DNA from 3 places in the Rhodococcus sp. NBC_00294 genome. Region 3 is predicted to be linked to each of the others. Evidence: riboswitches for the same ligand, from Rfam matches in the RefSeq annotation. Region 3 holds a riboswitch; each other region holds the start of a gene.
The links. Region 3 has a riboswitch for thiamine pyrophosphate ahead of thiO (glycine oxidase ThiO). Riboswitches for the same ligand answer to the same signal wherever they lie in the genome.
Positions count from the first base shown of each region.

Region 1: another riboswitch for thiamine pyrophosphate. It lies ahead of OHB23_RS09780 (TenA family protein); the one in region 3 lies ahead of thiO (glycine oxidase ThiO).
Region 2: another riboswitch for thiamine pyrophosphate. It lies ahead of OHB23_RS08935 (3-oxoacyl-ACP reductase); the one in region 3 lies ahead of thiO (glycine oxidase ThiO).

Region 1 covers NZ_CP108043.1:2,099,843-2,105,274, reverse strand. Annotated here, with positions in the region: gene OHB23_RS09800 (DUF1540 domain-containing protein) at 1-12, shown strand, start outside; gene OHB23_RS09795 (carboxylesterase/lipase family protein) at 19-1,563, opposite strand; gene OHB23_RS09790 (SRPBCC family protein) at 1,610-1,999, opposite strand; gene OHB23_RS09785 (sugar porter family MFS transporter) at 2,148-3,545, shown strand; TPP riboswitch at 3,575-3,670, shown strand; gene OHB23_RS09780 (TenA family protein) at 3,664-4,416, shown strand; gene OHB23_RS09775 (ABC transporter substrate-binding protein) at 4,413-5,432, shown strand, end outside; gene OHB23_RS09770 (ABC transporter permease) at 5,425-5,432, shown strand, end outside.
Region 2 covers NZ_CP108043.1:1,894,937-1,900,368, reverse strand. Annotated here, with positions in the region: gene OHB23_RS08960 (protein NO VEIN domain-containing protein) at 1-215, shown strand, start outside; gene OHB23_RS08955 (PH domain-containing protein) at 319-696, opposite strand; gene OHB23_RS08950 (VWA domain-containing protein) at 791-1,426, opposite strand; gene OHB23_RS08945 (DUF4352 domain-containing protein) at 1,466-2,077, opposite strand; gene OHB23_RS08940 (sensor histidine kinase) at 2,298-3,449, shown strand; gene OHB23_RS08935 (3-oxoacyl-ACP reductase) at 3,454-4,218, opposite strand; TPP riboswitch at 4,218-4,312, opposite strand; gene OHB23_RS08930 (response regulator transcription factor) at 4,369-5,016, shown strand; gene OHB23_RS08925 (helix-turn-helix domain-containing protein) at 5,185-5,432, shown strand, end outside.
Region 3 covers NZ_CP108043.1:1,332,709-1,338,140, reverse strand. Annotated here, with positions in the region: gene OHB23_RS06290 (thiazole synthase) at 92-850, opposite strand; gene thiS (sulfur carrier protein ThiS) at 843-1,049, opposite strand; gene thiO (glycine oxidase ThiO) at 1,059-2,153, opposite strand; TPP riboswitch at 2,146-2,253, opposite strand; gene thiE (thiamine phosphate synthase) at 2,419-3,102, shown strand; gene OHB23_RS06270 (NUDIX hydrolase) at 3,106-3,798, opposite strand; gene OHB23_RS06265 (hypothetical protein) at 3,917-5,227, shown strand; gene OHB23_RS06260 (glutamate ABC transporter substrate-binding protein) at 5,227-5,432, shown strand, end outside.

The sequences.
Region 1 (5,432 bases), 770 kb from region 3:
AGCAAGGCCTGACGGACCTCAGCTGAAGCCGAGCACCTTCTCGCCCCAGATCTCGCGCAGCTCACGGTCCGGATCCTCGACCAGAGCATCACGCCCGTCGATGACGAGAGTGCGACGGCGCTCGTCGTAGGGCGCCCAGTGCTTCGACCCGTCCAGCGCAGCAGGAACCCCGTGCCACGCGAACGCCACCCAGCGTCGTTGCATTCGCCGGGAGACCTGCTGCGCTGCCTTGCGCCCACCCAGCCAGAAGGTGGGGTCCCGGTCGAAGGTCCCGAAATTGCCGAAGACGTACGGCAACTCGGTGGCGTGACCGGCGCCGATACGCGCCGCGCGCAGCACGGGTGTCGCGTGATCGAAGCGGTAGACGAACGTCGGCGCTCGTCGGCAGTGGGCCTCCGCGATCCACAGGCTCGGCATCCGGAACCCTGCGTCGCGCGAGAGGGCCAGCGCGCCAGCACTCTTCGGCAGGTCCGGGTACGCGGAGAGGATGTCGGCGATACGGGCCGGTGAGAGATCGGGATGATCGACGGCGATCGCCTCGAACATCGTGCTCACCGTGTCCGAGGTGACGGGCATCAACGGCGACTTCATCAGGCGGAACACCGATGCCTCGTCGTGATTCGACCCGATGATGAGCGGGACGTCGTGCGAGAAGCCCTTCTGGAACGCGGCCACCGGATACCGGGGCACCACGTCACCGTCGACGACGGGTGCGAATCCCAATGTGCCGGGCACCTTCTCGGGAACCTCGTAGACCAGCTTCTCGGCTGCGTCGACCAACCTCTCCACCGGCATCGTCCGCAGCTCCTCGGCACGCTCCGCGGGCAGATCGACGAGTTCGAGGAATCGCTGCGCGACGGTGCGCGCGCGTTCCGGGCCGTACACCGAGGTGGCCGGGGAACTCTGGGCGATCGCCTTGTGGAACAGACCTTCCGCGTGCGGTGACGTCATGAGAGTGGTCACCGACGCGCCACCGGACGACTCACCGAAGACGGTGACGTTGGTCGGGTCGCCGCCGAACGCGGCGATGCAGTCGCGCACCCACGTGAGCGCCGCGATCTGGTCGCGGAGCCCGAGATTGGTCTCGAAGACGCTGCCGTCGGTGTCGAACGAGGACAGGTCCAACCACCCCAGCGCGCCCACCCGGTAGTTGACGGTCACGACCACCACCTCACCGAGGCGGGACAGGTTGCGCCCGTTGTAGATCCGTTGCGCAGATGATCCAAGGACGTAGGCGCCGCCGTGGATCCACACCATCACCGGACGGGAGATGCCGTCCGGTGTCGGGGCCCAGACGTTGAGAGTCAGGCAGTCCTCGTCCATCGGGATGGACGAGTCCATGGGAATCGGGCCGTCGCGGCCCTGCGGTGCCATCGCACCGAAGGTCCTGCCGTCGCGGACCCCGTCCCACGGCTCCGGTGGGCGTGGTGCGCGGAATCGGTGCTCCGCCACGGGTGGCGCCGCGAACGGGATGCCCTTCCAACTGACCACGTCGCCGTGCCCGTAACCGCGGATCTCACCGTCGCGCGACGAGACGACATGGCTGCTCTCGGTTGCCCCCACGAGGACCGACGTTACAGGGAGTGCGGGGATCGGACCCCGATGGTCGTCACGCTGTCACCAGTCGACCGAGCGCGAACAGGGCCGCTGGAGAGTAGCCGAGGACGAGCGGTGCCAGACCGTCCACGACCAACCACGTCGACGAGCCCGACCCCGCGCTGTCGACACCGTGTTCCAGGGTGAGCCCGGCACTCGGAGCGCCGATCCACGCGCGCCACGACCACACCCGTGCGGCCTCGTCCACGGAGTGGACCTCGAAGGACACCCGCACGCCGAGGGGCCCGCGCACCGTGCCGGTCGTGCCGGCGGCGAGACGGTCGGTGGACGCGTCGACCCCCATGATCTGCGGTGCCCACGTCGACCAGAGCGACAGGTCCATGTACCGCTCCCACGCGACGTCGGCGGAGGCGTCGCCGGTGCGTCGCAGAGTCTTCTTCATGACCGGCGGGATTCACCGTTCCGGCGCTGCTCAAACTGCCGTCAGGTCGCCGCTCCACAGCGGTCGCGCCGGGCGTAGGGTCCGAACCAAGCGAAACTCCTCCGCCATCGACCGGCGCGGCCGGTGGCCGACATGTAGGTGGACAAGGATGACCACACAGGCATCGGCCAATCACACGGCCAAAGTCATCGGCGTGACCATTGCGGCCGCCGTCGGCGGCTTCCTCTTCGGTTTCGACAGTTCCGTCATCAACGGCGCCGTCGACTCCATCCAGGGCAGATTCGCCCTCGGCGAGTTCCTCACCGGCTTCACCGTCGCGATCGCCCTGCTCGGGTGCGCGGCGGGCGCCTGGTTCGCCGGCGGACTGGCCGACCGGTGGGGACGCAAGAAGGTGATGATGCTCGGGTCCGCACTCTTCATCATCTCGTCGGTCGGCTCGGGTCTGGCCTTCAGCGTTCCCGACCTGATGCTGTGGCGTGTGCTCGGCGGTCTCGGCATCGGCATCGCGTCGGTGATCGCCCCCGCGTACATCGCGGAGATCTCGCCGGCCCGGATGCGCGGCAGCCTCGCGTCGCTGCAGCAGCTGGCCATCACCATCGGCATCTTCGCCGCACTGCTCTCGGACGCCGTGCTGGCGGATCGTGCGGACGGTGCGTCCAACGACCTGTGGCTCGGCCTCGAGGCCTGGCGATGGATGTTCATCGTCGGCGTGATCCCGGCCGTCGTCTACGGCGTCCTCGCGTTGCTCATCCCCGAGTCGCCGCGTTACCTCGTGGGCAAGCACCTCGACGAGGAGGCCGCGCAGATTCTCGCGAACATCACCGGCGAGAAGCACCCCAACGAGCGCATCCACGAGATCCGCCTGACTCTGCGCAAGGAGCAGCGCTCGTCGTTCGCCGACATCCGCGGTCCGCGCTTCGGTCTGCAGCCGCTGGTGTGGGTCGGCATCATCATGGCCGTCCTGCAGCAGTTCGTCGGTATCAACGCGATCTTCTACTACTCCACCACACTGTGGAAGTCGGTGGGCTTCACCGAGAGTCAGTCCTTCACCACGTCGGTCATCACCTCAGTGATCAACGTGGCCATGACGTTCGTGGCCATTCTCTTCGTCGACCGGGTGGGTCGGCGCAACCTGCTCATGGCCGGCTCCATCGGTATGTTCGTCGGTCTCCTCATGGCGGCGATCGCGTTCTCCCAGCAGATCGGCACCGGCGACGAGGTCTCCCTGCCCGATCCCTGGGGCGTCGTGGCGCTGATCGGAGCGAACCTGTTCGTGATCTTCTTCGCGTCGACGTGGGGACCGATCATGTGGGTCCTGCTCGGCGAGATGTTCCCGAACCGTATGCGCGCCATGGCTCTCGGCATCGGTACGGCCGCGAACTGGGTGGCCAACTTCGTCATCTCGCTGCTGTTCCCGTCGCTCACCGAGATGGTCGGACTCTCCATCGTCTACGGCGGCTTCGCACTCTTCGCGGCCCTGTCGTTCTTCTTCGTGAAGTCCAAGATCCCCGAGACGAAGGGCATGGAACTGGAGGACATGAAGTAGCCGCACGACCGCCGGTGCTATGGTCGGCGAGTTCTGACACGGGGTGCTTCGCGTCGCGAGGCTGAGACCACACCCGAGAACCTGATGCAGGTAATTCTGACGAAGGGATGTCACGGCCATGACGCCGTACGACCATGCGGTCGACGCTGCCTCCACCACGGATGCAGCCGACCTCACACGCTTCACCGACCTCCTCTGGGACCGCACGGCAGGCCTGCGGGCCCGGATCGGCGATCTCGAGTTCCTCACCCGACTCGGCGACGGCACCCTGCCGATCACGTCGTTCCGGACGTACATCGAGCAGGACGGCCTCTACCTCGAGGGATACGCGAAGGCCTTGGCCCTCCTGTCCTCGCGCGCAGTCGATCCGGAGGCCGGAGCGTTCTGGGCCACGTCGGCGGCGACGGCCGCGACGGTCGAGAAGTCGTTGCACACCAGCCTTCTCGCCGACGTCGCACTCGGCGGTCCGTCGGAGAAGCCGGTCGAGCACAGCCAGGCGTGCCTCGGGTACGTCTCGTTCCTCACGGCGACGGCGGCGACCGACACCTACGCCGTCGGCGCCGCGGCCGCGCTCCCCTGTTTCTGGATCTACGCCGAGGTCGGCCGCGGACTCGCGGCCTCGGCCCGCGCCGTGCTCGACGCTGAACCGGACCACCCGTACGCCCGGTGGGTGACGACGTACGACGCCGAGGACTTCCAGACCTCCGCCGCGCGCGCCCGCGAGCTCGTCGACGCGGCTGCCGAGGTGGCCGGCCCGGCCGAACGACAGCGGATGAGTGACGCGTTCGTCGTGGCGATGCGCTACGAACTGCTGTTCTGGGACACCGCCCTGAACACCGTGCCCTGGCCTGCTTCGGGGTCGGACGCATGAGGGCGCGGCACACGAGGGTCGGGCGCGTCGCGGCTCTGCTCACCGTGTCGCTCGTCGCCGCCGCGGGTCTCGCGGGCTGCGCCACGTCCGATGCCTCCGACGCGAACACGATCCGCTTCGCGCTCGACTGGACACCCAACACGAACCACACGGGCCTGTTCGTCGCCCAGCAGGAGGGCTACTTCGCGGACGCCGGGCTGAACGTCGAGATCCTGCCGTACAACTCGACGTCCCCCGACACGCTGATCGACTCCGGCAACGCCGAGTTCGGGATCAGCTTCCACAGCTCCGCCACCTACGCCCGCGCTGCCGGTGCGAAGGTGACCTCGGTGATGGCGCCGCTGCAGCACTGGGCCACCGGCATCGGCGTCCGCGCCGACCGGCAGGACATCCGGCGCCCCCGAGACCTGGACGGGCGGACCTACGCCGGGTTCGGCGATGCGGGCGAGGAGGCCACCCTCCGCAAGGTGATCGAGAACGACGGTGGCACCGGCGATTTCGAGACCGTGGTGCTCGGGACGTCCGCGTACGAGGCGGTCTACTCCGGTACCGCGGACTTCACCGTCTCCTACTTCGCGTGGGAGGGTCTCGAGGCCGAGCGGGCCGGAACCCCGATGACGTACTTCGACTACACCGACTTCGGCTTCCCCGACTCGTACGCGATCGTCGTCGACGGCGGTGACGAGTGGATGGCCGAGCACCCCGAACAGGCGCGACAGTTCGTGCAGGCCTTGCAGAAGGGTTACCAGAAGGCCGCCGACGATCCCGACGCGGGCGCGCGCGATCTGATCGACGCCAACCCGGGAGCATTTCCCGACGAGGACCTGGTCGTCGAGAGTCAGCGCATGCTGGCGAAGGACTACATGCTCGACGAGAACGGCCGCGTCGGGACGCAGACCCTGGAGCGATGGTCCGGGTACTCGAAGTTCCTGTTCGACGCCGGTGTCCTGGCCGGGCCCGACGGCGCACCGCTGACCACCGAGCCCGACTGGTCGACCTACTTCACCGATGAGTAC
Region 2 (5,432 bases), 560 kb from region 3:
CTGGCTCCGTCGTCCGTGTTACACGTAACGAGGTCGACCATGCTCGAGAAAATCCGACCACGACCTTCATCGGCATCTGGTCCGATATCTGTTTCGGCGACGACGACGAAGTCGATCAGCAGTCCGGTACGTTCACTGTCCAGCCGTTCGCACCGAAGAAATCCGAACTCAAAGTCGTCGATTACGAGTGGAGGCCGAGCAAACCGCAGAAGTAATCGACTTCTGTGAACAAGATACGTGGACACGAAGCACAGCGTGCAGCTCGTTTACCTGCCCGTGGTTCGCCCGAACTCCGTCGGATAACGCCTCGATTGTCGTTCAAACTGCGACGAAGTGCGACAAGATCTGCTGCACCTCGTAGATGTCGACCGACTTGTTGAATTGCTTCTCAATGGGTGCCGGGTTGCCGGAAATCCAGATCTTGAGCTCGGCGTCCAAATCGAACGTGCCCGCAGTCTCCACGGAGAAGTGGGTGATCGCCCGATAGAGGACGCTGTGGTACTCCACCTTCCGGCCGGTGATGCCCTGCTTGTCCACCATGATGAGACGACGGTTGGTGAACAGGAACGCGTCTCGGATCAACAGGTAGGCCGCGTGGATCTGTTCTCCGTTGCCGAGCAGCCGGCCGTACTCGGCGTGAGCCGCCTGCGGGTCGATACGTCCAGCATTGCCCATCATGCCGTCGAACAGTCCCATGATCCACTCCATCAATCTCGCCAGTCTCAGAGTCTCGGACGGTACCGGATAATGCTCGCGTCGAACGGTATTCGGCCCACAAGCGGTTGGACACCTACCGCCCTGCCCGCCGCCGATCCCCCTCCGAGAACCCGTCCACCTGCTGCATCCCGTGCACCCGCTTACGCTCCTGGTAGTCCACCACCGCCGAGAACGCAGCACTCACACCCACCGACGAGGCGTCGTAGGTCAAAGACTTGTCGGCCTTGAAGCCCATCTGCGAACCGGTGTCCACCGCGTCCATGTTGGCTCCCAGGAACACGAAGTCCCACCCGTACTGCGATTCCTGCTGCTCGATCAGCTCGCGAACTGCCTGGTTCGACCACTCCCGACTCGAGTTCTCCTGTCCGTCGGTCATCACCAGCACGGTGACCGATCCCGGCCGTTCTTCCTCGGGCAGGGCCGCAAGGGACGAGCCGATCTCGGTGACGAACTTTCCCACCGCGTCGTACAACGCCGTCATTCCGCGGGGTACCAAGTACAGCGGAGGGACCTGGCCGATCGGTGTCGAGTCGTAGACCATCGCGTACTGATCATCGAACTGCGCCAGCGTCACGACGGTTGTGCCGTCGTGATTACGCTCGGCGTCGATGAAGGCGTCGAATCCTCCCTGGGTGTCGTCGGCGATGGACGACATCGAACCGGAACGGTCGAGTAGGGCTGCAACGAGGGACAAAGAAGAATTTGGCATGGGAACTCCTGACGTGGGGACGGATGGGTGGACTGACGATCAGGCGACGGAGACGGTGACGCCACCGGAGAACAAGGAGTCGTGTAGCTCGATCTCCGACGGTGCGGTGCCCGCCGGCACGTCGTAGACGAGTGTCGCCACGAACGAGTTACCCGGATTGATCTGCGAGAAGCCGAGATTCGGGTCATTGGTCACCGTCGCGAGTGTGTCGGTCGAGTACTCACGCCCCTGCCCGTCGAGCAGCTTCTGCGACGACGTGTCGAACAGCTGCTGCTCGTTGCCGATGTTCGCGACCTTCAGGGTGACCAGCACGTACTCGCCCTGCGGCGTCTGCGACGTGTACTGATCCCCCACACTGGCGACGCCACCCTCGACGTTCTGCACGGTGAACTCGAACTTGCCGTCCCTCACCGCAGCACCGATTCCCGGTGCCGACTCCTCGGCCGGCGCACTGCTGCCCTCCGTTGCGGCCTGCGAGGAGGACGTGGTGCCACTCGTGGACGAGTCCTGTCCTCCGCTCGCCAGATTGACGCCGACAGCGATGACGACGACCGCACCGATCGCCGTGAGGATCTTGTGCCGCAGGAACCAGTTCTTCTTGGTCGGCGGCTGCTGTGGCTGCGCGTACGGGTTCTGGGGAGGCTGAGTCATGGCGAGTCCTTTCGGTGGTACCGGCACCGGTCGGTGCGTCCCACCAAGAACACCGCAGTCACCCCGTCGGGCACCTCGTCGATTCGGCCGGTCTCACTCCTCCTTTCGGTCGGCGTTCGCGACCGAAGAACGGAGGCTCATGTCGGACCATGGCCGTACCGTCTTCTCTGTGACCACTACTGCAGCTACGGTTCGGCGTCGCGCCTGGACCGTCGGCGCAGTGACGCTCAGCTTGTTCTGCACCTTCATGGCTGCCGGTCTCGCGGGCACATCGGGAACACCGGTGTGGAACGTGGCGCTCGGCGTCGTCCTCAATATGGCCGCCGCGACTGCGTTGATCTGGCGACACGACAAACCGTGGATCGTCCTCGCCATGGCTGTCGTCGGTCCACTCTTCTTCGCTACCGACGCAACGGCCGCGCTGATAGCTCTCTTTGCAGTCGGCGTCTTCGCTCGGGGCCGCGCTCTCGCCGGTGCTGCAGTCGCGGTCTACCTGGCCTGCGCGATATCCCTCGTGTACGACGCAGGGCGCCGCCGCGACTACTCGGTCCTGACGATCGGAGTCAAGCACGTCGAGGGCACTCCCCCGCCGACGTGGTCGCTCCCATGGTGGCTGCCTTGGCTCGTCGCGGCCGTCCTCGTCGCTGTGGTTCTGGGGCTCTCTCAGCTTCGCCGTACAAAGTCCGATCTCGTGGCGGCCGTGCAATCCCGCGATCAGGCGACCGCGCAATCGCAGCGCATGCACGAGGACATGCTGATACAGCAGGAACGCTCCCGCATCGCGCGCGATATGCACGACACCCTGGCCGCAGGACTCAGTCGAATATCGTTGCTGGCAGGCGGTTTACAGGTCGGGAGCAATGACGGGCCGGAGAAGATCTCGAACACGTCGGCCCTGATTCGTTCCACGGCTCACGAGTCCCTGGACGAGCTCAAACGCATCATCGGCGTTCTCCGCGGGTCCGACACCGGCGGCGAGGATGCTGGTCGGCGCAGCATCGCGGGAATCGGGGACCTCGTCGACGCGGCGCGTTCTGCCGGGTGTCGGGTGACGCTGGTCCAGGACATTCATCCCGGTGTGGTCGGCGATCTGACCAGTCATACCGCGTACCGCATCGTGCAGGAAGCTCTGACCAACAGTCAGAAGCATGCCCCGAGTTCACCTCTCCACATCACGGTGAGTGGGGCGGACACCGATGGCATCAGCCTGACCGTGCGCAACCACATCTCGACGACAGCGCAACCTGGCCCTGGTTCGCGAACCGGACTGGCCGGCCTCGCCGAGCAAGCTCACAACGCCGGCGGGTGGGTGCGGTGGACTGCCATGGGTGGCGAGTTCATCGTGACGGCCTGGCTCCCCTGGTACTCCTGACGCGTCAGTCCTTGACCAGTCCGCCGTCGACGACCAGGTTCTGTCCCGTCACTGCTCTCGACCACGGCGACGCGAAGAACAGCACAGCATCAGCGAACTCGGCCGGCGTCGTCGCCCGGCGCAGCGGGGTGCTCTCGGCGATCATGTCGAACACCGCGGGCGGGGTCGCAGAGCTGGCATCGGTGGTCCGCAACAGACCACCGGACACCATGTTGACGGTGATGCCGTCAGGCCCGAGGTCCGCCGAGAAGGTCCTCGTCAGCGCTAACAAGGCAGCCTTCGCCGCCGTGTAGTCGTGATACGGAACGACGGGGTTCTGCACGAGGTTGGTGCCGATCGTGATGATCCGCCCGAATCCCGCCTCACGCATGCCCGGCACAGCTGCCTGCGTGGTGTGCAGAGCGCCGGCAACGCTGCCGCGGAACTGCGAGTCGAACGCCGACCACTCGATCTCGTCGGCCTTGGCACGGTCGTCGCCGTTGAACGAGAAGTCGACCAGAGCGTTGTTGACGACGGTGGTGACAGTCGACCCGAAATGCTCACGTGCCCTGTCGAACAGCGCGTCGACCTGGTGCCGGTCCGTGACATCGGCCTGCACCACGACAACGCGGTCAGGACCGAACTCCGATGCCAGAGCATCGGCTGCGGCCGCACTGCGGTGATAGTTGACCACCACGCGGGAACCTTGCTGCAGGAAGGCTCGCGTGATCGCAGCACCCAATCCGCGAGCACCGCCCGTCACGAGCACGATCTGTTCGGCCAGCGGCACTGTGCGCATCTCGACATCCCTTCGCCAGCATGACCTGGTCAGGTTCGACGGGTGTGTTCTCAGCCGGTTCGGTTCGGCACCCCGTGTCCGACTCCATAGAACACCTATCCGCTGTGGCTTGTCGGCGCGACCCGATACGGTCGACCCATCATGGACTCCGATGCGGTCATCACCGTTCTCGTCGTGGACGACGACGCATTCGTTCGTCGCGGCGTGGCGGACATCTTCGCCGCCACCACGGACATCGTGGTGGTCGGATCGGTCTCGGACGGTGACGAAGTCCCCGCCGCAATCGCCGCTCATCGGCCCGACGTCGTCCTGATGGATCTGAAGATGCGCCGAGTGGACGGACTCGACGCCACCCGAGCATTGATGGCATCGGCACATCCACCGAAGGTCGTCGCGATGACGGCGATGGACGTGGACGATCTGGTGGTCCAGGCCATCGAGGCCGGCGCCCACAGCTTCCTCAGCAAGTCGGAGGCACCGGAGACGTTTCACCAGTCGATTCGCGCCGTCGCTGCCGGCAATACTCTGTTCTCCGAGGAGTCACTCCGAAAGATCGTGGCCACTACCCGACCACCACGGCCGACGGTGACGCTGGAGGCGCTGACCGACAAGGAACGAACAGTGTTGTCGGTCATGGCATCCGGGGCAACGAATGCCGACATCGCACGGCAGCTCTACATGGCGGAAACGACGGTCAAGTCGCATCTCACTGCGGTTAATCACAAGCTGCACGTCACCAACAGGGTCGAGGCTGCGCTGATGGCGTTCCGCGCGGGACTGGTTATCTGAGGACCTCGGGTCAGACTACGCCTGCTGACGCATGCTTTAGCCGGATTCGTGCTGGTCTATCACGCGAATCGATCTTTAAGCTTGCTGCAAACGACATAAGGCTGTTCAATCGTCGCCGTCGGCGGTAACGTGGCCTTAAGTTGTCTCTGGCAAGCATTGGAAACCCGCATGGCACCTCCTCGAAAGTCGCGTCGTACCGACGTCAGCAATCTCGCCAGGTCTTTCACAGCACGCCGTCACGAATTGGGTCTGACGCAAGCTGAGCTCGCTCTGCTGGCCGGAGTCGGCCGTTCGACTGTGCAAGCGATCGAGGGCGGCAAGGACGCGCCTCAACTCGACGGGGTCAACGCCGTCGCTGACGCGTTGGGGTGCGATCTGACGCTTATGACCCGCGCCGGAGCCATCGTCGAACCAGG
Region 3 (5,432 bases):
TGCCCGAGCGGGACCACCGACCACATCGCTCCCGGGTCTCGACCCGGGTCATCCGAAGGGATGACGCGACCCTGAGCCGCCCCCGGGGTGGTCAGTCGACGTCGGGCGAGGACGCCTGCGCCCAGAACCGTTTCGGGATCCGGCCCGCCAGCGCCGCCGATCGTCCGCCGCGCACCGCATCGGCCATGGCGGAGGCCATCATTCGCGGATCACGAGCGCGTGTCACCGCGGTGGCGAGCAGCACCGCCGAGCACCCCAGCTCCATGGCGAGTGCCGCGTCGCTCGCCGTGCCGATGCCGGCGTCGAGCACCACGGGAACCCCTGCGGCCGAGGTGATCATCTCTATGTTGTGCGGATTCGCGATGCCCAGCCCCGTCCCGATGGGCGATCCGAGCGGCATGACCGCTGCGCACCCCACGTCCTCGAGGCGACGCGCGAGCACCGGATCGTCGGTGGTGTAGGGCAACACGACGAAATCGTCGTCGACGAGTTGCTCCGCGGCGCGCACCAGCTCGATGGCGTCGGGCAGGAGGGTCCGCTCGTCCGCGATCACCTCGAGCTTGATCCAGTCGGTCTCCAGCGCCTCTCGTGCCAACTGCGCGGTGAGCACGGCCTCGGCGGCGCCGCGACATCCCGCCGTGTTGGGCAGCAGGGCGATGCCGAGGCGCGTGAGGAGATCGAGCACCCCGGTGCCGCCCGAGGCGTCGACGCGGCGCAGGGCGACGGTGGTGAGTTCCGTCCCCGATGCGACGAGGGCCTCCTCCAGCACCGCGAGGTTGGCAGCGCCCCCGGTCCCCATGATCAGGCGAGAGGTGAAGGTACGGTCGGCGATGGTCAGCTGATCAGCCACCCTGCACCGCCGTCAGCACCTCGATGGTCCAGCCGCGGCCCACGTCCTCGCCCCACCGCGAGCGCGGCAGCACGATTCCGTCCACCGCCACGGCGATGCCCTTCTCGGGAAGACCCAGCTGGGTCAGCATGTCCTGCACCGTCGTGCCGGGCTCGAGGTCGTGATCCGCACCGTTGACGGTGACACCCACTGCGGTCATGTTCGTCTCCTACCGTGCCCGAGTCCGCGTGAGACTCGAAAACCGTTCGGGGAGAGCGCATGCCGCTTCCGTCAACGGCTCGCCCTCCAGTTCTGCCACCACGGCGTCCGCCGTGACGGGCGCGAGCAGCACCCCGTTGCGACCGTGCCCGGCGGCGACGATCACGCGGTCGTCCCACCGCCCGACCACGGGGATGTTGTCGGGGCTCCCCGGCCGCAGGCCCGCCGCCGTCTCCGCCAACTCGTAGTCACCGACGGCCGGGAACACGGCCTCGGCGTCCGCGAGGAGGTCGCGGACGCCGGCGACGGTCACGGCGGTGTCGTCACCGTGCTCGTACTGCGTCGCACCGACCACCAGACCGTCGCCACGGGGGACCAGGTACACCGCGCGACCGTTGACGCTCGCGCGGACGGTACGCGTCGGCGCGCTCGCCGAGCCGGGGCGCGCACGCAGGCGCAGGATCTCGCCCTTCACCGGCCGCACCGGGACGTCCGGCAGCAGACGGGACGTCGACCACCCCGCGGCGACCACCACACGATCGGTGGCGAGCGCGTCGAGGTCGGTGACGGGAGCACGCTCGATCCGCACTCCCCGGTCGCGGACCGCGGACTCCAACGCGAGCACCAACGCCCGGTTGTCCACCGACAACTCCCCCGGCGCCGACAGGCCCAGACGAACGCGCGGCGAGAGTGACGGCTCCAGGGTGCGCACCTCGCTGCGCGAGAGGATCTCGAGATCGTGGCCCTGCGCACCCACCCAGTCGGCGACAGTGCGCAGGTCCGCAGCGTCGGCCGAGTCGAACGCGACGGTCAACGATCCACTCGACACGACGACGCCCCGACCCTCCAGGTCCGCGCGCAGCACCGGATCGTGCCACCGCCGCAGCGACGCGGAACCGAGTGCCAGGAGTGCGTGTTCGCCGGGCCAGCCCTCGGACAGCGGCGCGAGCATGCCGCCCGCCACCCAGCTGGCGGCGCCGTCGCCGACAGCGCGTGCACCGAACGTCGGGTCGTGCAGGGTGACGGACCATCCCGCCGCCGCGGCGGCGCGGGCGCAGAAGAGGCCGATCACCCCACCGCCCACGACGGAGACGGATCGCTGCATGAAACTCACTTCCTCCGCCGGCATGACCCGGGTCAGGTGGTTACGGTCTGGGCGGCCTCGCCCACTCTCAGCCCCGTCCGGGACTCCCGTGTTCGTTCCCCTTCACCCTAACCGGCTGATGACCCGACCGGCCTCCGGCCTTCCCGCCATCACCCGACCGGCCTCCGGCCTTCCCGCCATCACCCGACCGGCCTCCGGCCTTCCCGCCACCACCCGACCGGCCTCCGGCCTTCCCGCAGTACTGGGTGGTACTACATTCACACTCGTGACGACTTCGAGGACCACCGCCCGCGAGCGGCTCGCCACCGCTCGTCTGTACCTCTGCACCGACGCCCGCCGAGACACCGGCGACCTGGCCAAGTTCGTGGACGCGGCGCTGTCCGGGGGCGTCGACATCGTGCAGCTCCGCGACAAGGGGTCGGCGGGCGAGAAGAAGTACGGCGCCATCGAGGCGAAGGACGAGCTCGCCGCTTTCGCGGTCATCTCCGCCGCGTGCCGCCGTCACGGCGCGCTGATGGCCGTCAACGATCGTGCCGATCTGGCGCTCGCCTCGGGCGCCGACGTGCTGCACCTCGGCCAGAACGATCTGCCGGTGCACTACGCGCGCCGCATCGTGGGCCCGGACGTCGTCATCGGGCGCTCCACGCAGAACCGGGCACAGGCCACGCTCGCCGACATCGAGGACGGCGTCGACTACTTCGCCACGGGACCGGTGTGGGCGACTCCCACCAAGCCGAACCGTTCGGCCGCGGGCCTGGACGTCGTGCGTGAGGTCGCCGAATCGCATCCCACCCGGCCGTGGTTCGTCATCGGCGGGGTCGAGGAGAACAACGTCGCGCAGGCGCTCGAGGCGGGCGCGTCCCGCATCGCGGTGGTGCGGGCGATCACGCAGGCTCGCGACCCCGAGGCGGCGGCCCGTCGACTGCTCGATCTGCTGCCGTCGGTCTGACCGTCAGAGTCCGTCCGGCGACAGGACGGTGACGTCGGCGGGAACCGCCGAGCGCACTGCGTCGTCGGCCGTCACGACGACGACGCGCAGGTCGGTGTCGTTCCGGACGGCGGCGAGCGCCGCGTCCACGTTCTCGGCCCGCACGGTGTCGACGATCCACCCGAAGCTGCCGACGGCGAGTCGTACGGTGCGCGCCGGGAGGTCGTCGGGGGCGTCGGCGGCCAGGACGGCGCGGACGGGCACGGTGCGCAGCGACGGCCAACTCTCGGCGAAGGCGGGGTGCAGCGGCAGCGAGTCCACCTCGTGCTCGGCGACCCAGCGCAGTTCGGTGCTCTCACCGTTGGGAACCGTGTCGAGTTCGCGCTCCGCATCGGCGATCACAGTGGTGTAGGACCACCCCGAGTCCTCGACCTTGGTGACGTGCTCGTCCCGCACGGTCAGCAGGTCGTCGGTGATGCCCGCCTCCTCGCCGGCCTCGCGTACGGCCGCGTGGACGGCGCTCTCGTGACTGTCCCTGGCACCACCGGGCAGCGCCCACGTCCCGCCCTGATGACTCCAGGCCGCACGGTGCTGCAGCAACACCACGGAGCCCGCCGACCCGGTCGGAGCCCGCAACAGCAGACCGGCCGCGCCGTGTCGTCCCCAGTGCCGGCTCCCGTCGCTGCTGAAGACCCAGCCGTCCCCGTCACCGCGCATGGTTCACCGTCCGCATTCCCCCACCTTATTGCTCCTCGCGTTGCCTGTGCTCGGACCACGGTGGGCCTATGCTCGAATCCGGACATGAGGGCGACCGATCGCGCGGGAAGGGGTCGAGGTGTCACAGCAGACGAGTGCGCTGACTCTGCGCGCGCCCGTCGACACCCGCTCCGAACGGTCGGAGTTCCTCCGTTCCACTCCCGTCCGGCTGTTGGCGGTGGGTCTGCTGGTGGTCGCGACGCTCGTGACCACCGCTCTCGTGACGACGCTGTCGGTGTCGGACCGCCAGCGCACCCTCGAACTTCTGCTCGCGCGCACCGAGCCTTTGTCCGATGCGGCGCAGAACCTGTACGTGCAGCTGTCGGTCGCGGACGCGACGGCGGCGACGGCCTTCCTCTCGGGCGGTCTGGAACCCGGTGACGTCCGTGGTCGGTACACGGACTCGCTCGGAGCGGCGGCGGGCGAGGTGGTCCGCGCGTCCACCGGACTCGCGAGCGACGACGCGACGTCGCGGCAACTGCTGGCGACGATCTCCACGAACCTGCCGCTGTACGCCGGCATCATCGAGACCGCGCGGACGAACAACCGCGTCGGCAATCCGGTGGGTTCCGCGTATCTGGCCGAGGCGTCGACCCTCATGCAGAACACGATCCTGCCGTGGGCCGAGGAACTGCACGCGGAGAAGTCCGGTGACGTGTCGGATGCGCAGCGCCAGTTCGCGACACCACCCTGGTCGGCGTTCGTCGTGCTGGGCATCACCGTGCTCGTGCTCGTCGGCGCGCAGATGTTCCTGAGCCGGAAGACCAAGCGCACCGTCAACGTCGGTTTCGCGGGTGCCACGGTGGGCGTCGTACTGCTGCTCGGCTGGATGCTCGTCGCGGGGCTCATCTCCTCGACCGCCACCGACCGCGCTCTGGTGCGCGGCGCGGAGCCCCTGGACCTGCTCACCACCAGCCGGATCCTCGCCCAGCAGGCTCGCGCCGACGAGACCATCGGCATGACGCGGCGCGGCGGCTTCGCCGACTACGAGAAGTCGTACTCCGACGCGGTGTCCGGCCTCGCCGACACCCTCGGCACACTCGCGCACGACGACGACACGCACAGTCCCCGGATGGACGACGCCCGTGCGCTGGTGTCGCTCTGGACCAGCTCGCACGACCGGATGAACGCCTCGCTGGACGTCGGCGACTTCGACACGGCGGTCACCATCGCCACCGGAACGGCTGCCGGCGACTCCAGCGACGTGTTCGGTCGGCTCGACTCGGCTCTCGTCGAGGAGATCGAGGCGTCCCGCGCGTCCCTGCGAGACGACGTCCAGCGTGCGTCGGGCGTGCTGGCCGGCCTCACCGTGGGCACCGGCATCGTGTGCGGCCTGGCCGTGCTCGCCGTCGTGGGCGGTATGTGGTCGCGTATCCGGGAGTACCTGTGATGCGCCGCGCGGCCGTGATCGCCGCCGCGCTCATCCTCGTCCTGACCGGCTGCGCGGACACCACGCCGGTGCCGGAGGCGCCGGACCGCGCCACTGTCGCCGAACCGCTGCCCGACGGGGCCACCGGCGTCACCCCGGGCGCACCGATGCCACCGGCGGAGGACTGCGGCGACCCCCGTGCGAGCCTGCGGCCCAACTACGCCGC